DNA from 2 places in the Francisella adeliensis genome. Region 1 is predicted to be linked to the other one. Evidence: riboswitches for the same ligand, from Rfam matches in the RefSeq annotation. Region 1 holds a riboswitch; the other holds the start of a gene.

Region 1 (12,703 bases):
GGAAGAGTATATTTACTCTCATCAACTGTAGGGATTGTTTCTGCAGCAGTCTTAGCACCGTTATCTTGTATCGCTGATGTATTTTGAGCATTCTCATCACCACCAAAGAACCAAGTTAAACCAGCACCAATATTATTTGTAGCACCCATAGCATTAGAGCCTGTGCCCACTGGAGCCATTGTTTGAATATATCTATAGTCAACACTTGCCTGAACATGTCTTGATAGTTCAAATTTAAGACCACCACCAACATCCCAAGCACCAGTTGCTTGACCTGATAAATTACCCCAACCAGCACCAGCAGCAGCATATGGAGTAAACATAGTACTATTACTCAGATTAAGGACACCTTCACCTATACCAGCAAAATGCTTACCTACCATTTGATTATATTGAACAGCAAAATATTTATTGATGTTATAACCTAAAAGGAAATTAGCTGCACCACCTGAAGGGGAGTTACCACTATCCGCAAGACCACTAGCACCTACACCTAGATACCATTGACCTGTTCTATCCTGAGGACCCCAAGTATCATTCTCATTCGTTATAGAGCTATAAGTGCTAGCAAATGGAGTAATAATAGAATTATCACTAACACTAGAAGCCTCTGGCTTATCCATTGTAGATGATACATCAGTTGTCATACTAGTATCAGTATCAGCTACTGCATCAGCAGCGAAAGAAGCTGTAAAAGTACCCAAAAGCACTGAAGTAGCTAGAACTATTTTCTTAAGTTTCATTATAGTAAATCCTTATTTTTAAAAGTATTAACACTTAAACTAAACTGTATTAAGTAGGTGAATCGCCGTGATTATATATCACATATAAAAGCTTTTCAATCCTTTTCAAAACGAAAAAACATTTTATTCGACACAAATCACCAAAAATAACTAAATTTTTTTTCAGTTATTTTTAAATAAATTCTATAAGCTTACTAATATAGGCGCCTTGTCATAACTCTTATTAGCTGAAATTACGCACTATACTTAATCGAGTAGACAAACTCTAATTACTCAATGCATTTGCCCCATTTAAACTGTATGAAAACAGTTAATTCAATCATACTTTTATAAAGAGCCTAGAAATAAATACTTATTAATTACAATAAGACTTACTTATAAACCACTTGAGCATTATAGTCCCCGTCTACAAAACGGAATTCACCATCTAGAGCTTTTATAATTCATTTTATAAGAAATTGGTTTCAGAAATATAGATAGAGATATTAAATTTGATTATAGATCTTACAAACAAGGTTAAGACATGAAGTTCTCAACACCATCTTTAAAATCAAAGCTGTGCTCTGCTGTAATATGTCTTACAGTTTTTGTTGTAGAACGCATTACTACACTATGAGTAACTGCAAAAGAACCACGAAGTGGGCTTTTAATACGCTTTACACCTTGAAGCATATTACCGTCAGTTACACCTGTTGCAGCGAATATAATATCACCTGAAGCAAGATCATCTATATCGTATTTTTTATCAAGATCTGTAATACCCCACTTATGTGCTCTTTTAATTTCAGCATCATCATGGAAAACAAGTCTTGCTTGCATTTGTCCACCTAGACACTTTAAAGCAGCAGCAGATAACACACCTTCAGGAGCACCACCTGTACCTATAAACACATCTATACCAGAACCTTCCGTAGCTGTAGCTATAACTCCAGAAACATCGCCATCATCTATAAGTATTACTCTAGCTCCACATTCACGAGCTTCTTTAATAATACTTGCATGCCTTGGTCTGTCCATAGTACATACAACTAACGCTGACATATGAACTCCTTTATACTCAGCAATTCTTTTTAGATTATCTGTCACAGAATCATCAAGATCAACTATGCCTTTAGGAGCAGTAATGCCACCTACAGCAATTTTCTCCATATAAACATCTGGAGCATTTAAGAAACCACCTTCATCAGCCATTGCCAATACAGTTAGCGCATTAGCACCACCTTTAGATGTGATTGTAGTTCCTTCAAGTGGATCCAAAGCTATATCAACCTTACAGCCACCAGCACCAACTTTCTCACCAATATACAGCATAGGAGCTTCATCCAGCTCACCTTCACCAATAACTACAGTACCATCAATATCAACGTCATTAAAAGCCTTTCTCATTGCATCAACAGCCGCCTGATCAGCAGCTATCTTATCACCTCGACCCATTTGTCCCCAAGAAGCTAATGCTGCCAACTCTGTTATTCTTACTGCTTCAAGTGCTACTTTTCTGTTCATTGATATATCCCTTCTGTGTTTTTTACTATTATTTGATTATAGGTTTTACAAAATCTTCTATTGTTACTTTTAGATCAGTAAGTTTGCCATGAAAAAAATGTCCTACATGATTTTTCTTTACTAATGTCAAATCTGAGTTCACCTTATTTAGCACAAAATCAAAAACTGATGATGCTCTAACCGTATCATCATCTATACCCTGTACAACGAGCCACTTAACATCCCTAGGTTGAGGATAACTAGTAAGATCAAATCTGTCAACAGCTGGCGCTACAGTAACCAAGATATTCGTTTCTAAAATGCTCGAAAGCCCTTTATATGCGATAGCTCCACCAAATGAGAATCCACATAAAATAATCTTTTTAAATTGGGTATTAGTTTTAATCCAATCATATACAGAAAGTAAATCCTCAAGCTCTCCAATCCCATCGCCATACTGACCTTCACTATTTCCAACCCCACGATAATTAAATCTATAAGACTCAATGCCAAGAGTTTTCATTGCTCTTGAAATAGTCGTAACTACTTTATTATGCATAGTCCCTTGATATAGTGGATGAGGGTGACAGATTATAGCAACAATATCTTCACTAGAATTTTTTACTTCATCATGAGCTACTTCTAGCTTTCCAACATTACCATCAATCAAAAAAACACTCATCTTGCACCTAAGATTCTGAAGTTAAATCACAGTCTTCTAACTTTATAAGCTTGGTCTTCTTAATATATTTATAACCAAAGTATAATGCTACAAAGCCAAAAAAACCTACATATGTTGTTATGAACTCAAATAAAAGACTAGCCCAACTTCTATCATAATTAGAAAAAATCACACCTGCTTGGCCTAATATTATTATAGATACAAGTAGTAATGCGAATATAGGCGCAAAAGGGAAGAATTTTGCTACAAATGGAAGATCTTTAAGGTTCTTACCTTGCTTAATATAAGCTCTTCTAAAACGATAATGACTTATAGCTATAGTAAACCAAGCAATAAAGCCTGCTAAACTAGAAATATTCACTAATAGACCAAAAAATCTATCTTCCCCAACCAACGGTTCAAAAATAAAAGCTGATCCAATCAAACATGTTGCTAATAAAGCATACATTGGAGTTCCATTAGAATTAGTTTTTGCAAAAAACTTAGGTGCTTGATTAATTTTGGAAAGATGCCACAAAACTCGGGTAGCACTGTACATACTAGCATTACATGCTGAGATTATAGCTGTTAAGATGATAACATTCATTATAGTTGCTGCCGAACTTAAACCTATATCTTGAAAAACGATTGTAAAAGGACTAGCAGAAACATCTTCACTAGCTGCCCCATTTATTAAAAACGGGGCATTATATGGGATAAGTGTACTAATAACAATTACAGCCAACACATAAAACAAAAATAGCCTCCAAAATGTTTGCTTAATTGCTTTTGGAATTGAAGTACTGGGATCTTTGGCTTCTCCTGCTGTAACACCTATAAATTCACTACCTTGAAATGAGAATCCTGCTATCATAAATACGGAAATAAAGCCTAGCCACCCATTATGAAAAGGAGCGTCTCCTATATGCCAGTTATGAAAACCAATACTCTCATGATTACCAACCAACCCTAATATAGATAAAAATCCTACTACAATGAATATAATAACTGTAGAAACCTTTATGAAAGACAGCCAATATTCAAACTCACCAAACACTCTGACAGACAAAAGATTTATAATAAAAACTAACGCAAAAAAGCCTAGTCCCCATAGGATAATTGAAGTACCAGGAAACCAGTACTGCATTACTACACCAGCAGCCACAATTTCTACAGCTATCGTAATCGCCCAGTTAAACCAATAACTCCACCCTGTACTGAAGCCAAGAGCAGGATCAACATAACGAGTAGCATATTCACAAAATGATCCACTCACAGGCCTATGAGCCGCCATCTCACCCAAGCTAGTCATTAAAAAATAAACCATCACCGAAATCACAATATATGCAAGCACTGTACCTCCTGGGCCTGCATCTGCTATTGCACCACCAAGAGCTAAGAATAGTCCTGTACCGATACAACCGCCTAAAGCTATCATCGACATATGGCGGGATTGTAAACTTCTATTTAACTTTTCTGACATTTATACTATCCTTTTTTTAACAATTCATACTTAAAATTTATTACTAAATAAATTCTCTGAAAGCTTTCAAAAATCAAGAGGCTGAGACCCTGCATATATTTATGCTAAGACCAGAAGCTCTCCACACTCAAGCAAGTGTGACAGTTCTAACACCTTTCAGTACTAGACCCAAAAAATCAAATCATAACTTTTTGACTTTTTTCGGCATAATCTCTAGAAACATAATCATCATTAAGTGTTATGACTTTCAAATTAGTTCTATAGAATTACGCATCCTCTTCTTTTAAAATTATCTGTGGTAAAAAACCGACATCACTAAGTGTAACATAGCAGACCAAAAGCTGTCAAACTGACCTTCTAGCATCAAGTCTCAACAGAAGGTTTCTTTCTCTCATACATAACCCAGTAAATAAGCCATGTACAAATATAGACAAACACCCCACAGAAAATCACATCACTAAAGAAGTGTCCTCCTTGTGCCATTCTCATCCAACCTAACCCTCCTCCAGCTAATATAGCTGCAGTAAAAGCTACCAGTTTCTTTTTACGAGTCACTAAAAGTGGCATAAATGCAAACAACCAAAACCCCATTGATGCATCACCACATACAAAAGAGCAGTTTTTACCACATTGATTGGATATAACAAATGGTTTTTGAAAAACCATATCACCAGAGAATTCTTGCACCATAACAGGTCTAGGCCTACCCCAATGATCTTTAAATATATAGTTAACGACCAATCCTGGTCCTATCCACAAGCAAACTGCAACAAAAAAAACTTCTTTGCGATGCTTAATCTGAAAACATTTGATAAATAACGACCCTAGGAGAAAAAGAATCACACCAATAGAAAAAAATATTGGAAAGAATCTAGCAAACCAGTGTAAAAATCCAAGAACCCCATCATAACCACCAACAAAACCTTGCGTTGAAGGATCATAAAAATGACTAGCTACATCTATATCAACATTAGGGAAAATTAAGAAAAATAGCCATACCAAAAAACAAACTACTATACCAAGTGCAACATGCATTTTCGCCAAAATATTTCTCCTTAGCTATCTTAAGATATTTTAATTTATAAAGACTCTAACATTTTTATGCTTTTTTTTGTTAGAATATCCTTTGATTTTATTAACAAGCTTAACACCTATATTCTATACAAAACCATGACAGATAGTAAACATAAAAATACAAATCATGCAGTTGGAAGGCTTAAAATTGCTTTAGTCCTAATATTAGCAGCTATAGTAATCTATCTTTTCATTGCTCTTTTCACTTTTAATATCAATGATGCTGGCTGGAGTAGTATCTCTTCAGAAACTATCACAAAAAATTATGCCGGCCCTGTTGGAGCGTATATTTCTAGCTTCCTACTAGCAATATTTGGTGTAATTGCTTTTTTAATACCTTTTTTAATAATTGACATCATCCGAGTGCTACTCATAAAACCTAAAGACGAGCAGCTTAGCTATGTTATGTTTACAATCAAAATCATTGGAATAGTCATTTTCATCCTTTCATGTACTGGTCTTGCTGAATTATATTTAAGCTTTGCAAACTATTGGGTTCCTCAAAGATCTGGAGGTATTCTTGGATATGAGAGTGCAAAATTTGTAGTTAAATACCTAAGTACTGTTGGTGGATCTTTTACTCTCATCATAACTCTTTTTGTTGGACTAACTCTTTATTGTGGAAATTCTTGGTTAAACTTAATAAAAGAAGTGTCAAAGTTAATAACTAAAACTCTTGCATATATTGCTACCTCTAAACCTAAAGAAAAAGATAACATTAATAGGATTGATGATTTTGAGGAATTTAAAAATAAATCCTCCAACTTATCAAAAGATGAAAAAGCATCAACAAACATAAGTTTAGATAATAAAACAGATCAAAGTGTACAGCAAAGTGATGAAGATACTTTTAGAGAAATTTTAGGTCACCCTAACAACGATGAAGAACTTACTTTTATAGATAATAAATCCTTTGAAGAAGACTCAGAAGAAAATATAGTTAACGGATCTGAACATGGAGGTTTTGAACCTGTAGTTCCAGAAGAAATAGAGTCAACTGAGACTAAAAGATTCGATTCCTTTGAAGAGTTTGTAGAAGCTACTCCAGCCCCAGTAATGCCTAAAGCTAAAACTGAGCAACCATTAAATAACCAATCTGTTACACAGAATAATCCAGTTAACAATGCAGTTACTACTAGAGACAACTTTAAAAAAGTTGGACTGCCGTCAATTGACCTACTCTTAGAACCTGAAGATAAAAAAATAGTTGTATCACAGCAAGAACTCAATGAAACATCCTCTTTACTAGAACAAACCCTAAATGACTTTAATATAAACGCTAAAGTTGTAGGTGCTTACCCAGGCCCCGTAATTACAAGATACGAAATAGATTTAGCTCGTGGAACTAAAGTAAGCAAGCTTGTTGGCATATCTCAAGATTTGGCTAGAGCATTATCAACTACAGCTGTAAGGGTTGTTGAAGTAATCCCAGGCAAGCCTTATGTAGGTCTTGAATTACCTAATCCTACACGTGAAATGGTTCGTATTAAAGAAGTCCTAGGCTGTCCCGAATTTTTAGACTCTAAATCCCCAACACTAATGGGAATAGGTGTTGATATATCTGGTAAACCAACTTTTGCTGAACTTGCTAAAATGCCACATCTACTAGTAGCTGGTACAACAGGTTCTGGTAAATCTGTAGGTGTTAACTCAATGATTATAAGTATGCTTTACAAATGTACTCCTGAGCAACTTAAATTCATTATGATAGATCCAAAAATGCTGGAACTTTCTATCTATGATGGTATCCCTCACTTACTTACGCCTGTAGTTACAGATATGACAGAGGCTGCTAATTCTCTTCGCTGGTGTGTAAAAGAAATGGAACGCCGTTATGCATTAATGTCTGCAGCTGGTGTAAGAAATATTGCCTTACTAAACGATAAAATTGAGCAAGCTGAAAAAGATGGTCGCCCACTTAAAGACACAATGTTTATTAAGATGAATCCAGAACGAGCACATGAAGCACCAATACTTACTAAGATGCCATATATCGTAGTTGTTGCTGATGAGTTTGCAGATATGATAATGGTAGTTGGCAAAAAGGTGGAAGAACTTATTGCTAGACTCGCACAAAAAGCTCGTGCTGCTGGTATCCATATTATATTAGCAACTCAAAGACCTTCAGCAGATGTGGTTACAGGACTTATTAAAGCAAATATTCCAACAAGAATGTCTTTCCAAGTTTCTGCAAAAATTGATTCTAGAATTATGCTTGATCAACAAGGAGCTGAGCAGCTCTTGGGGATGGGTGATATGCTATATCTAAAACCAGGTTTAGGAGCTCCTATGCGTATCCATGGTGCTTTCGTCGATGATAACGAAGTACATAAGGTTGTTGATGCTTGGAAAGAGTATGGTGCTCCTGAATATATTGAAGATATCTTAGAAACTAGTGAAGATGGTGAAAATGGTTCTAGCGGAGATAATGGTAGCAGTGAAGATCCTCTATACAATGATGCTGTTGAAATTGTAATCAAATCTCAAAAAGCTTCTATTTCTGCAGTGCAAAGAAAATTAAAAATAGGCTATAATCGTTCAGCTAGACTTATGGAAGAAATGGAAGATAACGGTATAGTTTCCGAAATGAACCAAAATGGTATGCGTGATGTACTAATAAATAGGGAACAATAATGAAAAAAATAATCCTAACTATATTTATCACACTTCTAGCTACAACACTTTTTGCTTCTCCTACGAACGATTTAATTTCAAAAATTAAAAATATCAACTCAATGTCTGCTGACTTCACACAAAAACTTATCGATGGTCAAAATAACAGCAACAATAACTCAAAAGGTATAATGAGCCTTAAAAAACCTGGTGATTTTAAATGGGTTACAAAAACCCCAAACAACCAGCAAATAGTGTCAAATGGTGCAAAATTATGGATTTATGACGCTGATTTAGAACAGCTTATTATTAAAAAAGTTTCTAATAATATCGCTCAATTTCCTTATTTAATTTTACTATCTAAAAATGCAAATAACTTAGATAAGTTATTTAACATAAAAGAAAAATCAGAAAACACTTACATCCTAAAGCCAAAAGATGATGAAATGATAAATAGCATTACCATTAAATTTGATAGTAGTGGTGAGCTAGAATGCTTAGAGATCTCAACATCTTTACATCAATACACTCAAATAAAATTTGATAATGTAAAAATGAATACCTCAAATATCAAAACTGAGGATTTTAATTTTAAAACTCCAAAAGGAACTGATGTAATTGATGAGACCAAAGCTTAACACTCGCCCTGATACAAAATGAGATATTTGTCGTAAAGGAGTTTATGTCTAATTTAAGTATCTACTTAGGGTTATATCTTCCATTCTATTTCACCAAGATTATTTTTCTGTAGATAATCATTGGCTAAAACAAAATGTCCACAACCTAAAAACCCTCTATATGCAGATAATGGCGATGGATGTGAAGACTCTAGCACCAAATGCTTAGATGAATCAATCAAAGACTTTTTTTTGCGTGCATGAGCACCCCATAACATAAATACAACATTTTGCTTATACTTAGAGATTTTCTGAATCATAGAATCTGTAAAAGTCTCCCAGCCAATATCTTTATGGGAATTTGCATTGTGAGCTTCAACAGTAAGAGTAGTATTTAGCAAGAAAATCCCCTGTTTTGCCCATTTTTCAAGATTACCATGAGTTGGGATTTGAAATCCTTCAACACTAGCTTCCAGCTCTTTATACATATTGCGCAAAGATGGCGGAATGTCGACACCTTTTTGTACAGAAAAAGCTAGCCCATGAGCTTGATTGTAATTGTGATATGGATCCTGCCCCAAGATAACTACTTTAAGATTATCAAATTCTGTTAATTTAAAAGCATTAAAAACATTTTCTTCAGCAGGAAAAATAATTTTACCCTGCTCTTTTTCAGCCTCTAAAAAAGAGAGTGTTTGCTTAAAATATAGTTTTTGCTTTTCTTGTGAAATAAGATCTAACCAATTCATTAGGACACTCCTAGAGAGTTTTTTGAAATTTCAGGAAAATATTAGTTGTAGAAGATTATTTAATTAAAGCTTTATAAATAGAATCTTTCAACTCAAGTCTTTGTTTTTTAAGATCCTCAAGTCGGACATCTTCAAACTTACCAGTGCTTTCTAAGTTGAATACTTCTTTATCTAAATCCTCATACTGTTTCATCTGCTTACTTACATGATGGTCGGCTTTGATATTATGAATTTGTGCTTTTAGTTCTGGAAACTCTTTTATTAATGGATGATGCTCTAACATATGAACTCCTTTTACATTGTAATGTACTTTACACAATACCACCAATATTACTAAATTTAAAGGCTCACAGTAAATATTTGAAAAGTAAACTCAAACATCAAAAGACTGTCGATTTAACAAAAATAAAAAAACAAAATAAATAAAAAAGTTATTTATTAGCTATTGCTCGATAAGTTTCCATTACGATAGCATCTGTAGGATCCATCTCTAAAGAGACCTCATAAAGCTTTTTAGCAATATCATCATAAGCAGGTTTTGTAATCCCTTCTTGATCAAGTAGATATTCAACATATCTTGTAGCTCTATCTATCAGCTTATTATTGCCTGGTGTTACAAAAGTCATGATATTACTAGTGAAACGACCTAGTCTAGCCATTACAAGTGTAGAATGGCTATTCATCACCATTTTTATAAGCACTTGAGAGCTTAATTCAGACATATCTTTATACTTTATCTCTAATTTTGTATCGGCATAGTTTATAACAAACATATTTTTAGCACTTGATACTTCAATTACTTGATGATTAGGCAACACACTTCTTCTTTCTAATGCTTGTAAAGATATATCAAAACCTTGTAAGTTTTTAACACCCGTTTGCTCTTTTGAAAAGTCCCACTCTAGCGTTCTAGGTTCATGGTTAAGAACTTGATCCCACACATTTTCTTTGGCACTGTCTTTCACAGCTAGATAACAATAACTTGAAACAGGGTTCTGATGGTTTGTATTTTCAAAAGGATTTACACTAAATGTTGGTGTGCGTTCTGTTGTATCTGTAAGTACAGTTAAACCTAAGTTACTATCAGTAAGGTAAGTTGCATAGCCTCCTTGCTTATAACAATTAGATTCAAACTGTGTAAACTTAGCAACTTCATTACAATCAAGATTTCTTAACGCATCAAGCAAAGCATCGCACTCTTTAGCGTAGTCAATATCTTCAATGATAGAAAATAATGCCAAACCAACAAATAGCGTTTGTACAGAAGTTGCTTGCATTCTTGTACTTCCGGCTAATGCCATCGAACCAATTTCAATACAAACATTTTTTACATCATCCGCTTTTATAAGATCATCCGAGCGTTTCACATTAGCTAAAAGTTCATCACCATTACAATAAACCAACCATGGATTATATTTTGAATGCTCTCGTGCATACTCAACTGTTGAAAGTACGAAAGGTGTTTCACCACCCTCTGTAACACCAACCATCATATCCTGCTCTGTAAATCCAAGTTCTTTTATGTGGCGAATAGCATACTCTTCATAATCTTCAAAACCTTCAACAGAACGAACTAAAGCACCATCACCACCTGCCATGAAGCCAATTACTTTATCTTTTAATTCAGCTGGAGCCCTACTTTTCCATAAACTTTCAATAAACATCGCCAAACGACCAGTTGCACCACAACCTGATATATAAACTCTACCTGATTGCATTACTTCAATTAAATCAGCTTTAAGCTCATTAATTTCCGCACCATACTCTTTAACTTTAGTTATCGCATCAATATCTACCGCTCTAATCATCTCTACAGCTTTACCTAGACCCGAATCTGCCATTTCGGCAAGCCCTACTGTTTCAGGGTTAGGTTTTTCTGTTGTTAAGTGACCTAGTTTGAATTTTTCACGATTGTCCCAAAAAAAATTCCAGTCTTTAATAAGTGCCATTTTTTATACTCCTATGTTATACATTTTTATATTCTCTAATAATTCCTAATATTTTTTAAACTTTGTTCAAATAGAATTTTTCCATTTTCAAAATATGTTTCAAGCTGGCTTTCCAAATGATACTGCCCTATATCGTAACTATCATCTAGCACTATTGTTTCATATTCACCATGCTGATTTTTTATCAAATCTAGTCGCCCTTTTTTAGACTTTTTATTAGGGTCTGTAATAGGGTTTTTCGATACTGTACAAAGCTTACCATCTTTTATAATTGCAGAACATTTTATTGCAAACTTAAATGAATCACGATTAAGAGATGACTCAAAGTTACCTTGTAACAATGCTCCACCCATACCAAATGCAATATTCTCAGCTGAATATCTGTGCTCTTGCATTGCTAAAAGTATCTCTTCTATAAGATTAATATTTACTCCATCTCCTTGGATAAGTGCAACATTTTTAATAACTTTGTAACCTTTAGAGTTGATTGTTACACCAAAACCTTTTTCTAGCTCCTCAAGTGCATATAAAATATTATCTAAAGCATCTCCTGAATCTGGTCTGATAACTAAATTTGCTTTTTTCTCAGCTATCTTATCTTTGAGACTAACCCAAGTTTTTATTGCTTTTTTAAAATCCCAGCTATCTGAAACGCAACCATATAGTACACTAGCATCACCAAATTGCTCTATCATATTTTCAAAAGCTTGTTTTTCACACTCTGAACCTTCACCCCAACTTGTAATAGTTGAATGCTCACTTGCTGGTATCGAAAAACCTGCCATTTGCTCATCATAATAATCTTTACAAACTCTCAACCCTGCTAGTGTGTCTGTGCCCATAAAGTTAGTCAAATGAGCAGCTCCACCTATTCCTGCTGACTCTTCAGATGAAACACCTCTATAACCAAAATCATGAAGCATAAAATTTAGTTTATCTAGCGTATCTGACGTTTGTTGAAGATACTTTTTAATAGTTTCTTTTATATTTGAGCTTATTGAAGCGACTGTTGTTGGGTACCATACTTTTAAAAGCAAAGTTTCCAGCATACCTGGTAACCATGCAAGCTCTTCATCTGTACTTTCTATAGTCATTAAGACATTGTGTGTTGGCACCATTGAGCCCTCTCTCACAGCTCTTACCCTAACTGGAAAATAACCATTATGCTTTTCTAAAACTCGTTCAAAACCTTTACGGTAAAAAACCAAACCATGAGCTTTCAAAACTTTTTCAGCTTCATCAATCATAGCTAGCGTTATTGGTTGGCTTAGATATTTTTTAAGATAATACTGTAATCCAAAAAACCTGGTAACACTTCCAAGATAAGCATTT
Region 2 (12,703 bases), 780 kb from region 1:
AACTAAAGTTATTTGCTACAACCCATGTCTTTTTGCTGATATTGATATTTTCAATAAATTCTTTTGAATATTCAAAACCAGTTGTCCCACAAACTATAGGGGTCGTAGTATTTAGAAGTATTGACATTATATTTGTGAGTGTATCTCTATCAACGAATATGATTGCAATATCAGCGTTATCTAACTTTTCTGAAGTAACAATATTCTTTGAATCAAATATTTCAGAAATATTATCAGCGCCTAATATGTCGACTACAGCTTGGCCTGTTTTGCCTTTTCCAACTATTGCAATTTTCATATAGAACTCCTTTTTAGATTAAAAAACTGGTCGTATATTTTTCTTATAATTTTGGGAGCATCATTTTTATCAACTAGCAGGCATATATTGTGACCACTAGCTCCATGACTAAATAAGCGAATATTGTATTCAGTTAATTCAGAAAAAACGCGAGCACTGATATTCTTTGTTTGGTGAATATCGTTACCAACAATTGCAATTAAAGATAAATCTCTATCAATCTTAACTTCAACATTACCTATTTCATTAAGTTCATTTAGTAAGCTTGGTGTTAATAATGTATTACCAATAGATTGACTACCTATGTGATCTAGAGTTAGTGCCACACTAATTTCACTTGTGGTGACTAAGTCAACGCTAACTTTATGCTGGGCTAATATATTAAAAACTTTAGCAAGAAACCCTTGAGCATGTACCATGTCATAACTTTTTATAGTAAGTAAAACTTGGTTTTTACGCTCAGCTATCGCACGAATAACAGGCGGATTTTGTTGGTTTTCTTTTGAAATCCATGTCCCAGCTATAGTCGGGTTAAATGTTGACCCTATAAAAATATCGATGTTATTATGTATTGCAGGCCATAGCGTGCTTGGATGAATGATTTTTGCACCAAAAGTTGCTAATTCAGCCGCTTCATTAAAAGTTATTTTCTCGATTGATGTCGATTCTTCTATAACTCTGGGATCAACTTGGTATATACCAGGGACATCAGTCCAAATATGTAAAGCAGATGCCTGTATCGCTTCAGCAATTAGTGCAGCTGAATAGTCACTACCTCCTCGTCCAAGAGTTGTGGTTTGTCCAAAACTATCTGAACCTATAAAACCTTCAAGAATGACAATATTTTCCTCAATTAGAGGTAGTAAATGTTGTTGAGCATGTGTTCTAATTTCTGATGTAAGAGCTTTTGCTTGACCGAAGTGACTATCAGTTTTAATAATGTTTTTTGCACTTAGATGTAAAGCAGGTAGGCCAGAGTTTTTTAACGATTGAGTCATAAGTGTTGCAGATATAAACTCACCAAATGATAATATCTCATCAGATAGTTGAGGTGTTTTAAGTCGTAAAGACATTTCAGCTAGTAAGTTTAAGTCTTCTAGAATATTATCGATTTTTATAGAAGTTTCTAAGTCATTAATATTTTGTAATATAGGCTTAGTTATATTTTTAATTTCTTCAATAATCTGAGTGATTGAGTCTTTCGTATTACATTGTGTTGCAAGTTGTACTAAAAGATTTGTAACACCTGATTGAGCACTTACAACGACAATCTTTGTTTGTGGTGAGTTTTTTATAATTTCAATACAATGTTTGATTGAGTTTGTATTAGCTACACTAGTACCACCAAATTTTGCAATAATGAGTTGTTTATTCAAGGAAATTCCCTCCAAATATTTGCTAGTGCAGGGAAAATAGATTTTGCAAAGGATAGTGCTAAAACCGAAGCTCCCCACGTATAATTAACGTGACAGTTCTACTACCTTTCAGTATTAGACCCAAGAATATAGCCAATAACTTCTACATTCTTTCGGCATAAAATCTAGCAAATCAACCATCTTTAAGTGTTATTACTTTCAGGTTGGGGCTATAGATTACGCTCCTCTTCTTAAGAATAAGTTGATCTTAGAAAAACTTATTATGAAAATGAGTTTAGCATTTAAGTTTAAAAAATGTCAAACATAATATGGCAGATATTTTAGAAAATTTAGAAGGGACTTTTAGAATGCTGTGTTTAAACAGATATTAAGTACTCGTCTAAGAGGTTCGGCAGCCCCCCAAAGAAGTTGATCGCCAACTGTGAAAAGTTGGATATGTTTTTTAGAAATGCTAGTAATTTTTAAGCGACCTACTGCAATATCCAATGAACCTGAAACAGATAGTGGAGTCAAATGTTTGGCAGTATCTTCGGGCGTATTAGGTACAAACTTTACATATTCATTTGCTGATGAAATAATAGTTTCTAGTTCATTTAATGGATACTCTTCTTTTAGGTGTATTGTGAGGGCTTGGCTATGTGCTCGAAGTACAGGAACTCTTACACAAATGCCATCTATTGGAATTATTTCTTTTGAGTTTAGTATCTTGTTGAGTTCGGCTTGAGCCTTGTATTCCTCTCTGCTTTGACCGTTTTCTAATAATGTATCTATGAATGGAATTAGGTTAAAAGCCATTGGAGCCATAAATTGAGTACAAGAGAAGTTATCATTTTTTGTTTGAGAACGGACATTTTTTTCTAGCTCTAGCGCATCTTTAGTATTTAAGCTTTCACTCATAACTTTACTTTGCTCTAAAAGTTCACTCATAGCACGAGCACCAGATCCAGAAACTGCTTGGTAGCTCATTACAGATATAGACTCAATAAGTTGAGCTTTCAGCAAGCCATGTATAGCTAACATCATTAAGCTAACTGTACAGTTACCGCCAATAAAGTTCTTAACACCATCATTTATTGCTTGCTGGATATTTGATAGATTAATAGGATCTAAAGCTATTATGCAATTATCATCCATACGATAATTAGATGCGGCATCTATCCAAAAACCTTGCCAATTATTTGTGCGAAGCTCAGGCAATATCTTTTGGCTATATTCACTACCTTGACAAGTAACAATAATATCCATTTCAGCTAGTTCTTTAATATCATAAGCATCTTTAAGTAAGTGTTTATTACCATTTATCTCAGCTTCTTGACCTTGTTGTGAAGTCGTGAAAAACAAAGGTGTGATTTTTTCAAAATCATTAGATTGTGCCATTCTGTTCATAAGTACAGAGCCAACCATACCTCGCCAACCTATAAAACCAACGGTTTTTTTATTTTTAGTCATAAATTTATAGCTTTAGATTTTAGATGTCTATATCTTGGCAGATAAAATAAATATTGAAAAGAATTTTATGCCTTAATTTTTTTAAATAGTTGAAAGAAAATTTTTGAACCTACTAATTGCTTCTTTTAAAGTACTCATCTCTGCAGCTGCACTAATTCGAACATATCCAGGAGCACCAAATGCACTGCCATGTATTGTTCCTACTGATTTTTTTTCTAAAAGTTGTAGGCAGAATTCCTCGTCAGAGATGTTCATTTTAGATAATATTTTACGTATATCTACGAACACATAAAAACCACCTTGAGGAATAAATATTTGTACGTTAGGGATGTTTTTTAATGCATCAGTTACATAACAAATACGACTATAGTATGCATCCACCATATACATCAAATCTTTTCTATCTAGTCTCATTGCAGTAGCAGCTGCAATTTGCGAAATAGAGCATGCGCATGATAAAGATTGTGATTGAAATTTTTTTACCGCTTGTATTAACTCCTTCGGAGCGATTATATATCCTACTCGCCAACCAGTCATAGCATAATTTTTTGAAACACCATTAACTACAATTGTACGTTGTTTAAGATGAGGAGATACCTGAGTAATGGTTATTGGGGTTTGTTTCCAGTAGATTTGATCATAAATTTCATCACTAATTAATATAATGTTCGGATATTTATCCATAAGCTCAGCAATAGCAAGTATAGTCTTTTTTGAATAAATAGTTCCGGATGGATTGTTTGGAATATTTAATAAAATTGCTTTAGTTCTTGCAGTGATTAAACTTTCTAACTTATCAATGTCTGGTTCAAAGTTATTTTCAATATCGGTTTCTAAAACAATTGGAACACCTCCAGAAAGTTTTATCATATCAGGATAAGATCCCCAGTATGGTGCCATATATATGACTTCGTCACCATCGTTTATCGTACAGTTAAAAACATTGTGCAAGCTATGTTTTGCACCTGTTGTTACACAGACTTCATCGAGAGCATACTTGATTTGATAATCTGTTTGATATCTATCAATGATAGCCTGCCTGAGCATTTTGTAACCATCAACAGTAGTGTATTGAGTGACATTCTCTTGTATAGCTTCAATACCTGCTTGCTTAACTATAGCAGGGGTATGAAAACCAGGTTCCCCAACATTGAGAGAGAGTATTTCTCTTCCCCTATCCTTAAGTTCTTGAACTTTAGAGGACATTGAGGCTGTTGCAGAGGCATTTATATTTTTTATTCTGTTACTGATTTGTATCGGCATGGTTTAAGACCCTTGGATAAGTTAATGTTATTTTTTAAGTGTAGTAAATAAGAGGTTTTAGAAGCTTGAGAAAGATTATAGCAATTGAATATAAAATCGCTAGATTTGATTTGTTATCTTTTTCAGCAGCTCTTTGGATTATAATTGAAAGTTGGACGTTATAGCATTCAAATAATGATATGATACTTGCTAATTAGAAGCTAAAAATAAATGATATGAGTGGAATTGAAACTGATAAGGTAAATAATGAATATTGGCTCGATCGTTGGAAAAATAATGATGTGGAAAATTTTTGTCAAGAGTCAGCGAATGAGTTTTTAGTTAAGCATTTTTCGAAATTAAAAGTGGATAATAATTCATTGTGTTTTATCCCAATGTGTGGAAGTAGTATAGATATTTTATTTTTCTTATCTAAAAATATTAAAGTTGTAGGTGTTGAGATTTCAGAAAAAGCTGTTAAATCTTTTTTTACGACAAACCATATAGAGTATGAGATTTTAGATCAAGAGGGTTGTAAGTGCTATAAAGGCAGGAATGTGAGCATATATGTATCAGATATTTTTGAATCACCTAGAATTGCTCAAAAGTTGCCAAATATTACTATATGGTATGATAGGGGTGCATATATTGCTTTGCCGAAGTTGTTAAGGTCTAAGTATGCGGAAATGATGAAGAGTGTAACTACAAAGCAAACACAAGTGCTTCTCCTAGTAATGGAGCATGATAAAAAAGTCCAAGCTCCTCCTTTTAGTGCTCTTCAAAATGAGTTAGAGAATAATTTTTCTCCAGATCTTGAGTTTAAGCTGATAGATGATCAGCCAAGGGAAGATATTCCTGAGTATAGACAAGCTGAAGGGATGACTTTTCAGAATTATGAAACGTATATTAGATAATTGAAGTTTTATTTCCCTACATTAGACTCGGGAGCTTCATTATCTAAATTGTTTTTATTGCAAGGGCAGTCACATCCCGTACCACAGCCTTTATTTCCTTTTTTATGGTATTTACTAGCATATAATACTAATATACTAGCAAGTAATACAAACCAGATATTACCATAATCAGATCCAGGTATAACATTTAGTATGAATGTAATGACTTTAAGGCCTATAGAGATTGCCAGGATAGTTAGGAAAACTCCTAAATAACATTTGCCAGCTTTCATTGGACAACCTTTACTTTCTTTAAATGGGCAGCTCATGATTTTCTCCTAGAAGGTTAATTTACAAATTAATGATATCAGATTAGTTAACTGAAGTTACACACTAAACATAAGTTTGAGCAAAAAAATAAGTCTTATGTCATTGTGTAATAGCTATTAGTTTCATCAAAATAGTGAAATCACTGAATTATAGAAATATAAGAATTACTTTGAAAATTTATTATTGATCATTGTGATGTAGTTTGAGAATGCCTCTAGTGTACAACTATTATCTTTATCCATAATTGGTAGCTTGATATATTGATCGTTATATCTGATTTTTACAGAATAGTTTCCGTCATCTTGGTATAATTCAAATTCAATATGGCTAGCATAACTAGGAGATTCATTTAGTGGTACACCCAAGGTCCCCATAATGCCAAGCAGAGTAAGATCATGCCCAGAGTAGTATGTCATTTTATATTTAGAGTCACCTGTAGAAGCACTTATTAGATCGATTAGTATTTTATTTGTTAGCTCGCCGTTTAATGTATATGCAACTTTTTGAGATTTGAATTGCTGAGCAAGTCCCCAATCTGTTATTTTGATAATTTGATCAGCATCTTTTTGAGATAAGCCTTTTGGTAGTGGTTTACCATGAGCCTTAGCAACTATCAAAACATCACCAACAGTAATGATGTCATTTAACCCAGTTATTTTGTTTCCAAGTATTTGCTGCCATTTTTTAAAGCTAGGTTCAACTTCCTTGGTCTTTTTCAACCAAGCAGGAGATTGATAAATATGTTTTTTAAGTACCTTGAGATAGTCCTCATATGGATAGCTTACAAGCTTTGAATCTTCAGAAAGGGTCATGATTGGTATAGGCTGAAATCTCCCTTGAATAGCTGGACTGCCATATTTTAATGATGGTCCAGTGCCAGGAGGGTAAAGTCCTACAAGTAGGCTTTGAGCACTTACAACTGTTCTATTTGTGTGGCTTGATAATGTGAAAATACTTTGATTTTCATAGTTATTGCTTAGGAGTTTAAATTGATTTATATATCTCTCTCTAAGTCTTTTTCCTAGGTTGTATTCTTGATTCATACCTATAGGCGTAAGCTCAGAAAGAGATGTTCCCCATTTGTAGTCAGCATTGACTATATTTGCAAATGGAGCCCTATCACCATGCCGAGTTATGAGTGAAACAAAAACTAGCTTACCCTCAGAGTATGCAACAGGAATAAGCGATAATAAAAGAGTTATAATAAGGAGTGTTTTTTTCATTACAATATATATTTATTCTTATAAGAATTAAGCGTCGAAAAGATAATTCTATTATAAAAGCATCCTTAAAACTAGTCTAAAAAAAGAAATAAAAAAAAAGATCGTATTGGCTCTTTACAGATGTAACCTCACTCCATACAATACCTTTAATTTATCCATCAACTTTACATAAGTAAAATGATAAGAAAAATTATCTCTAAAGTTTCATTCAAAGTATATTTTCACTCTAAAAAGGTTATTTTATGATATTAGCAAATGATATGACTAATGCATTATTAGTATTTCCAGACGGTACATACTACTTAGGTAGATCGGTTGGTGTTCGTGGTTGGACAGATGGTGAGATTTGTTTCAATACAGGTATGACAGGCTACCAAGAAACACTTACAGATCCATCATATGCGGGACAGATTATTACATTTACATTTCCACATATTGGTAATGTAGGGATTAATAATGAAGATAACGAATCTCTAGGTGTATTCGCTAAAGGTTTGGTCGTGCGAGAAGATGTCACAAGTCCTTCAAACTTTAGAGCAAATAAGAGTATAGATACATGGCTTAAAAATAGACATATAGTCGGCATAAGTGGTGTAGATACTCGTGCTATTACGCGTAAAATAAGAAAAGAAGGTGCTGTAAGGGTTGCAATTCTTTCTGTGAAACCTGGTGAGTTTCTTGATGCAAACTACGCTAGAATCAGAATCAAAAACAAATCAACTCTTGGTGGTAGAGACTTAGCAATTTCAGTTACTACAAATAGAGAGTATGAATGGAATGAGCATACTTATCAGCTAGGCCAACAAGTATATAAAAAACAAGAAGATTATAGATATACAGTTGTCGTTATAGATTATGGTGTGAAGTATAATATCTTGAGAAACTTAGTAGATGCTGGATTTAGAGTGATAGTAGTGCCTGCGGATAGTACTTATGAAGATATTCTGAAGCATAATCCTGATGGTGTGTTTTTATCAAACGGTCCTGGTGATCCATTTGCAACATCAAGCTATGCAGCAGGAGTTATAAAACAATTACTAGATGACAAGATGCCGATATTTGGTATATGTCTTGGTAATCAGCTTTTAGCATTAGCTGGCGGCTTAAATACTGAGAAAATGCACAAAGGTCATCGTGGTGCAAACCAACCAGTTCAGGATAACCAGACTAAAAAAGTATATATAACAAGTCAAAACCATGGTTTTGTGGTTTGTGATGAAAAAGTACCTGATAATATGGAAATAAGTGTAAGCTCACTTTTTGATGGAACTGTAGAGGGTATAAGGTTTAAAGATAGACCTGCGTTTGCCGTACAATACCATCCAGAGGCTTCGCCAGGACCACATGATTGTAAATATTTATTTAATGAATTTGCTGAAATGATTGCTGAAGCTAAAAAAGGGAGCAAATAGAAAATGCCAAAAAGAATCGATATAAAAAGTATTTTAGTTTTAGGTGCTGGTCCAATTGTAATTGGTCAAGCATGTGAGTTCGACTACTCTGGTACTCAGGCATGTAAAGTGCTTAAAGAAGATGGCTATGAAGTTTATCTTGTAAACTCAAACCCAGCAACTATCATGACAGATCCTACTACTGCTGATAAGATTTTTATTGAGCCAATTACCAGTGAAAGTGTAGGTAAAATTATAGAAAGAGAAAGACCTGATGCAATCCTACCAACAGTAGGTGGACAAACAGCTCTAAACTGCGCGTTGGCATTAGATGCTGATGGCATACTAGCAAAGTATGATGTAGAAATGCTTGGAGCAAAAGCAGATTCTATCGATAAAGCTGAGAACCGAGAAAGATTTAATAAAGCAATGGCGAAGATAGGTCTTGCTGTACCTCGTAATGTGGTAGTGCAAACTATGGAGCAAGCAATGGTTGCTCTTGAAGATATTGGCCTACCTGCAATTGTTCGTCCATCATTTACCCTTGGTGGTAGTGGTGGTGGTATCGCTTACACAAAAGAAGAATTTGTGGCAATTGTAAAGAATGGTCTAAGACTTTCACCTACAAATGAAGTGCTTATAGATGAGTCTATCCTAGGATGGAAAGAATATGAAATGGAAGTTGTCCGTGACAAAGCTGATAACTCTATTATCGTTTGTGCGATAGAAAATATTGATCCAATGGGTATCCACACAGGAGATAGTATAACAGTTGCTCCTGCCTTGACTCTTACAGATAAAGAGTATCAAATAATGCGTGATGCCTCTATCGCTGTATTGCGTGAGATTGGAGTAGAGACTGGTGGTTCAAATGTACAGTTTGCTGTAAATCCTGATACAGGTAAGCTAGTAGTAATTGAGATGAATCCAAGAGTTTCAAGATCATCTGCTTTAGCGTCAAAAGCTACAGGTTATCCTATTGCAAAAGTTGCTGCAAGATTAGCAGTCGGTTATACACTTGATGAAATTGATAACGATATAACTAAAGTTACACCTGCATCATTTGAGCCAACAATTGATTATGTTGTTACGAAAATCCCAAGATTTACTTTCGAGAAGTTCCCAACAACGGATGACAGACTTTCTTCACAAATGAAATCAGTTGGTGAGGTGATGTCTATAGGTAGATCATTCTCTGAAAGTTTACAAAAAGCATTAGTTTCATTAGAGGTTGGGCTTACAGGTTTAGATGAGGTTGAAATAGCTGGAGTTGATCGAGAAGGGTCTTTGGCTGATAATCAAGCTGCGATACTAAGATCACTACAAGAGCTTTCTCCGATGAGGATTTTGCGTGTAGCAGAAGCAATAAGGTTTGGGATTCCAGAGGAAAAAATATTTGATGCTTGCCGAATAGATCCATGGTTTATTGAGCAGATTGCAAATATTGTCCATGCTGAGCAAAAACTCAAAGAAACAGGTTTGCCAAATGATAAAGAGGATTTCTCAATCTATAAAAATATTGGTTTTTCTGATGCAAGAATTGCAAAGCTAGTTGGTAGAACAGAAAAATATGTACGTAACTATCGTTATGGTAAAGAGATTTATCCAACATATAAGAAGGTTGATACTTGTGCAGCTGAGTTTGATTCTTCATCTTCATATATGTACTCAACTTATGAGCATTTTTCTCATGAAGAGATCATAAGAGATTGTGAATCTGATATTACTGATAACAAAAAAGTAATAATACTTGGCGGAGGGCCAAATCGTATTGGTCAAGGTATAGAGTTTGATTATGCTTGTGTGCATGCTTCAAAATCTTTAGCTGAAGAGAGTATTGAAACTATTATGATTAACTGTAATCCTGAGACAGTTTCAACTGATTATGATACTTCTGATAAGCTCTATTTTGAACCATTAATGGCGGAAAATGTATTAAATATCATTAAAAATGAGATGAGAAAAGGTGAAGTTCTAGGTGTGATAGTTCAATTTGGTGGACAAACTCCATTGAAGCTAGTTTCAGCACTTTTTGAAAATAATATCCCAATTCTTGGTACTAATCCAGACATGATTGATTTGGCTGAAGATAGAGAGAGGTTTAAAGAGCTACTTGATAAAATTGGTTTAAAACAACCAAAAAATGACATCGCCTACAGCATCAATGAGCTTACAAAAAGTGTCGAGAAAGTAGGTTATCCAATCGTTGTACGTCCATCTAATGTGTTAGGTGGTAGAGCTATGGAAATTATTCACTCTAAAGAAGAGCTCGATAATTACATAAAGATAAATGGTAAATGTATCTTAGAAGGGCCTATATTAATTGATAAATTCTTAACAAATGCTGTTGAGCTAGATGTTGATGCTCTTGCAGATGGAGATGATGTTTTTGTTGCAGGTATAATGGAGCATATAGAAGAAGCAGGTATTCACTCAGGTGATTCAGCTTGCTCGATTCCGACGCGTTCATTAACGGAAGCTCAAATTATAGAAGTTATGGACAGCACTATTAAGCTTGCAAAAGAGCTAAATGTAGTTGGCTTGATGAATGTGCAGTTTGCTTACCAAGATGGTGAACTTTTTGTAATTGAGGTAAACCCTAGAGCATCAAGAACTGTACCGTTTGTAGCTAAATCAACAGGTAATAGTATTGCAAATATTGCTACTAAATTGATGATAGGGCATAAGTTGAGAGACTTTACGCTAAATAATCCAATACCATCACATTACTCTGTAAAAGAAGCAGTATTTCCATTTGGTAGATTTGCTGAGGTAGATTGTTACTTAGGTCCTGAGATGAAGTCTACAGGTGAGGCTATGGGTATCGGTGACACATTCGGCGTAGCTTTCTATAAGGCTCAAGAGATGGCGTTTAATACGCTTCCTTTGAATGGAAATATCTTAATTTCTGTGAGTAATAACGATAAGCCAAAAATACTTGAGCCAATTCGTAGTTTAGTTGCAAAAGGGTTTAATGTATTTGCTACATCAGGGACAGAAAGTTTCTTGAGAGAAAATGATGTTGATTGTAAGCACTTCGATAAAGCTTCTGATAATATTCAAAACTCTTCAGCTACGAATACTGTTGAAGCTATAGAGGCTGGAAAGATTGACATACTTGTAAATACTTCGATGCGTGAAGAGTTAAATATAAGCTTAGCACTAAGAAGATCCGCTATTATGAATCGTGTGCCATACCTTACAACTTCAGGAGCATTTGAAGCATTTGCAATAGCTGTTGATGAGATGGGTAAAATTGATAACAACTATAGTGTAAAAACTGTAGATGAGTGGATTAATGGTTAATCAAGTCACTAAAACAAATAAAGCGCAAAACTACAGGATGAGTGCTAATGGAAAATATTGAAAAATGTAGAAAAAATGCTAAAAAATATAAGTTTAGATTTCACTTGTATAAGTGGTTAGGCAATATTTATTTACTAGTGTTTTTGGTCTTTTTACTAAATTCAATGGTGATTTTTTGTGGACAAACTGCTCTTCAAGGAAGTTATGGTTCAACAGCATCAACTGTTTATAACTATCTTGGAAAATATAGTTATCCAGAATATGCTTATGGGTTTGATAAAAATGGTTTGATAATTATGCTGATTAGTTTTTTACCTGTATTATTTTTCGTTGTTCTTGAAAAAATTAATGGAAGTAAAATGCGTAGGCTTTTAGCAGAAATTGATATTCATGATCTTGAAGAGGAAAGAAAAAATCAGCAAGATCGTGATAGAGAAATGAGTCGACCATGTGATTAAGTTTTTTGATAATTTATCTAGTGTTAACTTTCAGGAGAAAAAATGCTTTCATTTCAAAAGCTTCTAAAAGCTGAGCAAATCAGCCAAGGCGACTTAACGACTCTTTTTAAACAAGCTGATAGCTATAAAGAAAAATTAGAAGATAGTCAGCCTATAACTGATATGCAGAGTAAAATTATGGCATCACTTTTTTTTGAGCCAAGTACTCGAACTAGGTTTTCTTTTGAATCTGCTATGAATAGACTTGGTGGAAGTGTGATTTCATTAGAGGGTGGAGGTTCAAGCTCAGTAGCTAAGGGTGAGACTCTAGAAGATACTGGTCAAGTAATGGATCAATATGCAGATATAATCGTAATGAGACATCCACAAGCCCATAGTGTTGAAGAGTTTGCTACACATGTAAAATCACCAGTTATTAATGCTGGAGATGGTGATAATGAACATCCAACACAATCACTGGTTGATTTGTATACTATTCATTCTGAAAAAGGTACATTAAAAAATCTCAAGATATGTTTCATTGGTGATTTAAAATATGGTCGTACGGTACATTCTTTAGTTAAGATACTTGCAAAGTATGACTGCTCATTTGAATTTATATCATCTGATTATTTGCGTATTCCAGATACTCTTAGAAAGTTTATAAATGACAATGGAAACTCATTTGAAGAACATCAAAAAGTAGAGTCTGAGGTACTTGATGATTTGGATGTGCTTTATGTAACAAGAGTACAAAA

The links. A riboswitch is a leader RNA that binds a small molecule or an ion and turns the genes downstream of it on or off. The one in region 1 is predicted to bind lysine.
Region 2: another riboswitch for lysine. It lies ahead of lysC (lysine-sensitive aspartokinase 3); the one in region 1 lies ahead of CDH04_RS07535 (amino acid permease).

What each region holds. Positions count from the first base shown of each region.
Region 1 covers NZ_CP021781.1:1,557,388-1,570,090, forward strand. The annotation lists gene CDH04_RS07520 (OmpA family protein) at 1-743, opposite strand, end outside; gene glpX (class II fructose-bisphosphatase) at 1,260-2,246, opposite strand; gene CDH04_RS07530 (alpha/beta hydrolase) at 2,275-2,907, opposite strand; gene CDH04_RS07535 (amino acid permease) at 2,915-4,369, opposite strand; lysine riboswitch at 4,476-4,657, opposite strand; gene lpxF (lipid A 4'-phosphatase LpxF) at 4,733-5,404, opposite strand; partial or broken gene CDH04_RS10135 (DNA translocase FtsK 4TM domain-containing protein) at 5,540-6,071, shown strand; partial or broken gene CDH04_RS10140 (DNA translocase FtsK) at 6,605-8,077, shown strand; gene lolA (outer membrane lipoprotein periplasmic chaperone LolA) at 8,077-8,694, shown strand; partial or broken gene ung (uracil-DNA glycosylase) at 8,766-9,434, opposite strand; gene CDH04_RS07560 (HP1242/YdcH family protein) at 9,478-9,705, opposite strand; gene CDH04_RS07565 (N-acetylmuramic acid 6-phosphate etherase family protein) at 9,854-11,371, opposite strand; gene CDH04_RS07570 (nicotinate phosphoribosyltransferase) at 11,407-12,703, opposite strand, start outside.
Region 2 covers NZ_CP021781.1:278,581-291,283, forward strand. The annotation lists gene CDH04_RS01400 (dihydrodipicolinate reductase C-terminal domain-containing protein) at 1-298, opposite strand, end outside; gene lysC (lysine-sensitive aspartokinase 3) at 295-1,674, opposite strand; lysine riboswitch at 1,734-1,911, opposite strand; gene asd (aspartate-semialdehyde dehydrogenase) at 2,017-3,123, opposite strand; gene CDH04_RS01415 (pyridoxal phosphate-dependent aminotransferase) at 3,205-4,386, opposite strand; gene CDH04_RS01420 (class I SAM-dependent methyltransferase) at 4,602-5,279, shown strand; gene CDH04_RS01425 (hypothetical protein) at 5,288-5,587, opposite strand; gene CDH04_RS01430 (histidine phosphatase family protein) at 5,753-6,811, opposite strand; gene carA (glutamine-hydrolyzing carbamoyl-phosphate synthase small subunit) at 7,054-8,223, shown strand; gene carB (carbamoyl-phosphate synthase large subunit) at 8,227-11,508, shown strand; gene CDH04_RS01445 (hypothetical protein) at 11,556-11,966, shown strand; gene pyrB (aspartate carbamoyltransferase) at 12,009-12,703, shown strand, end outside.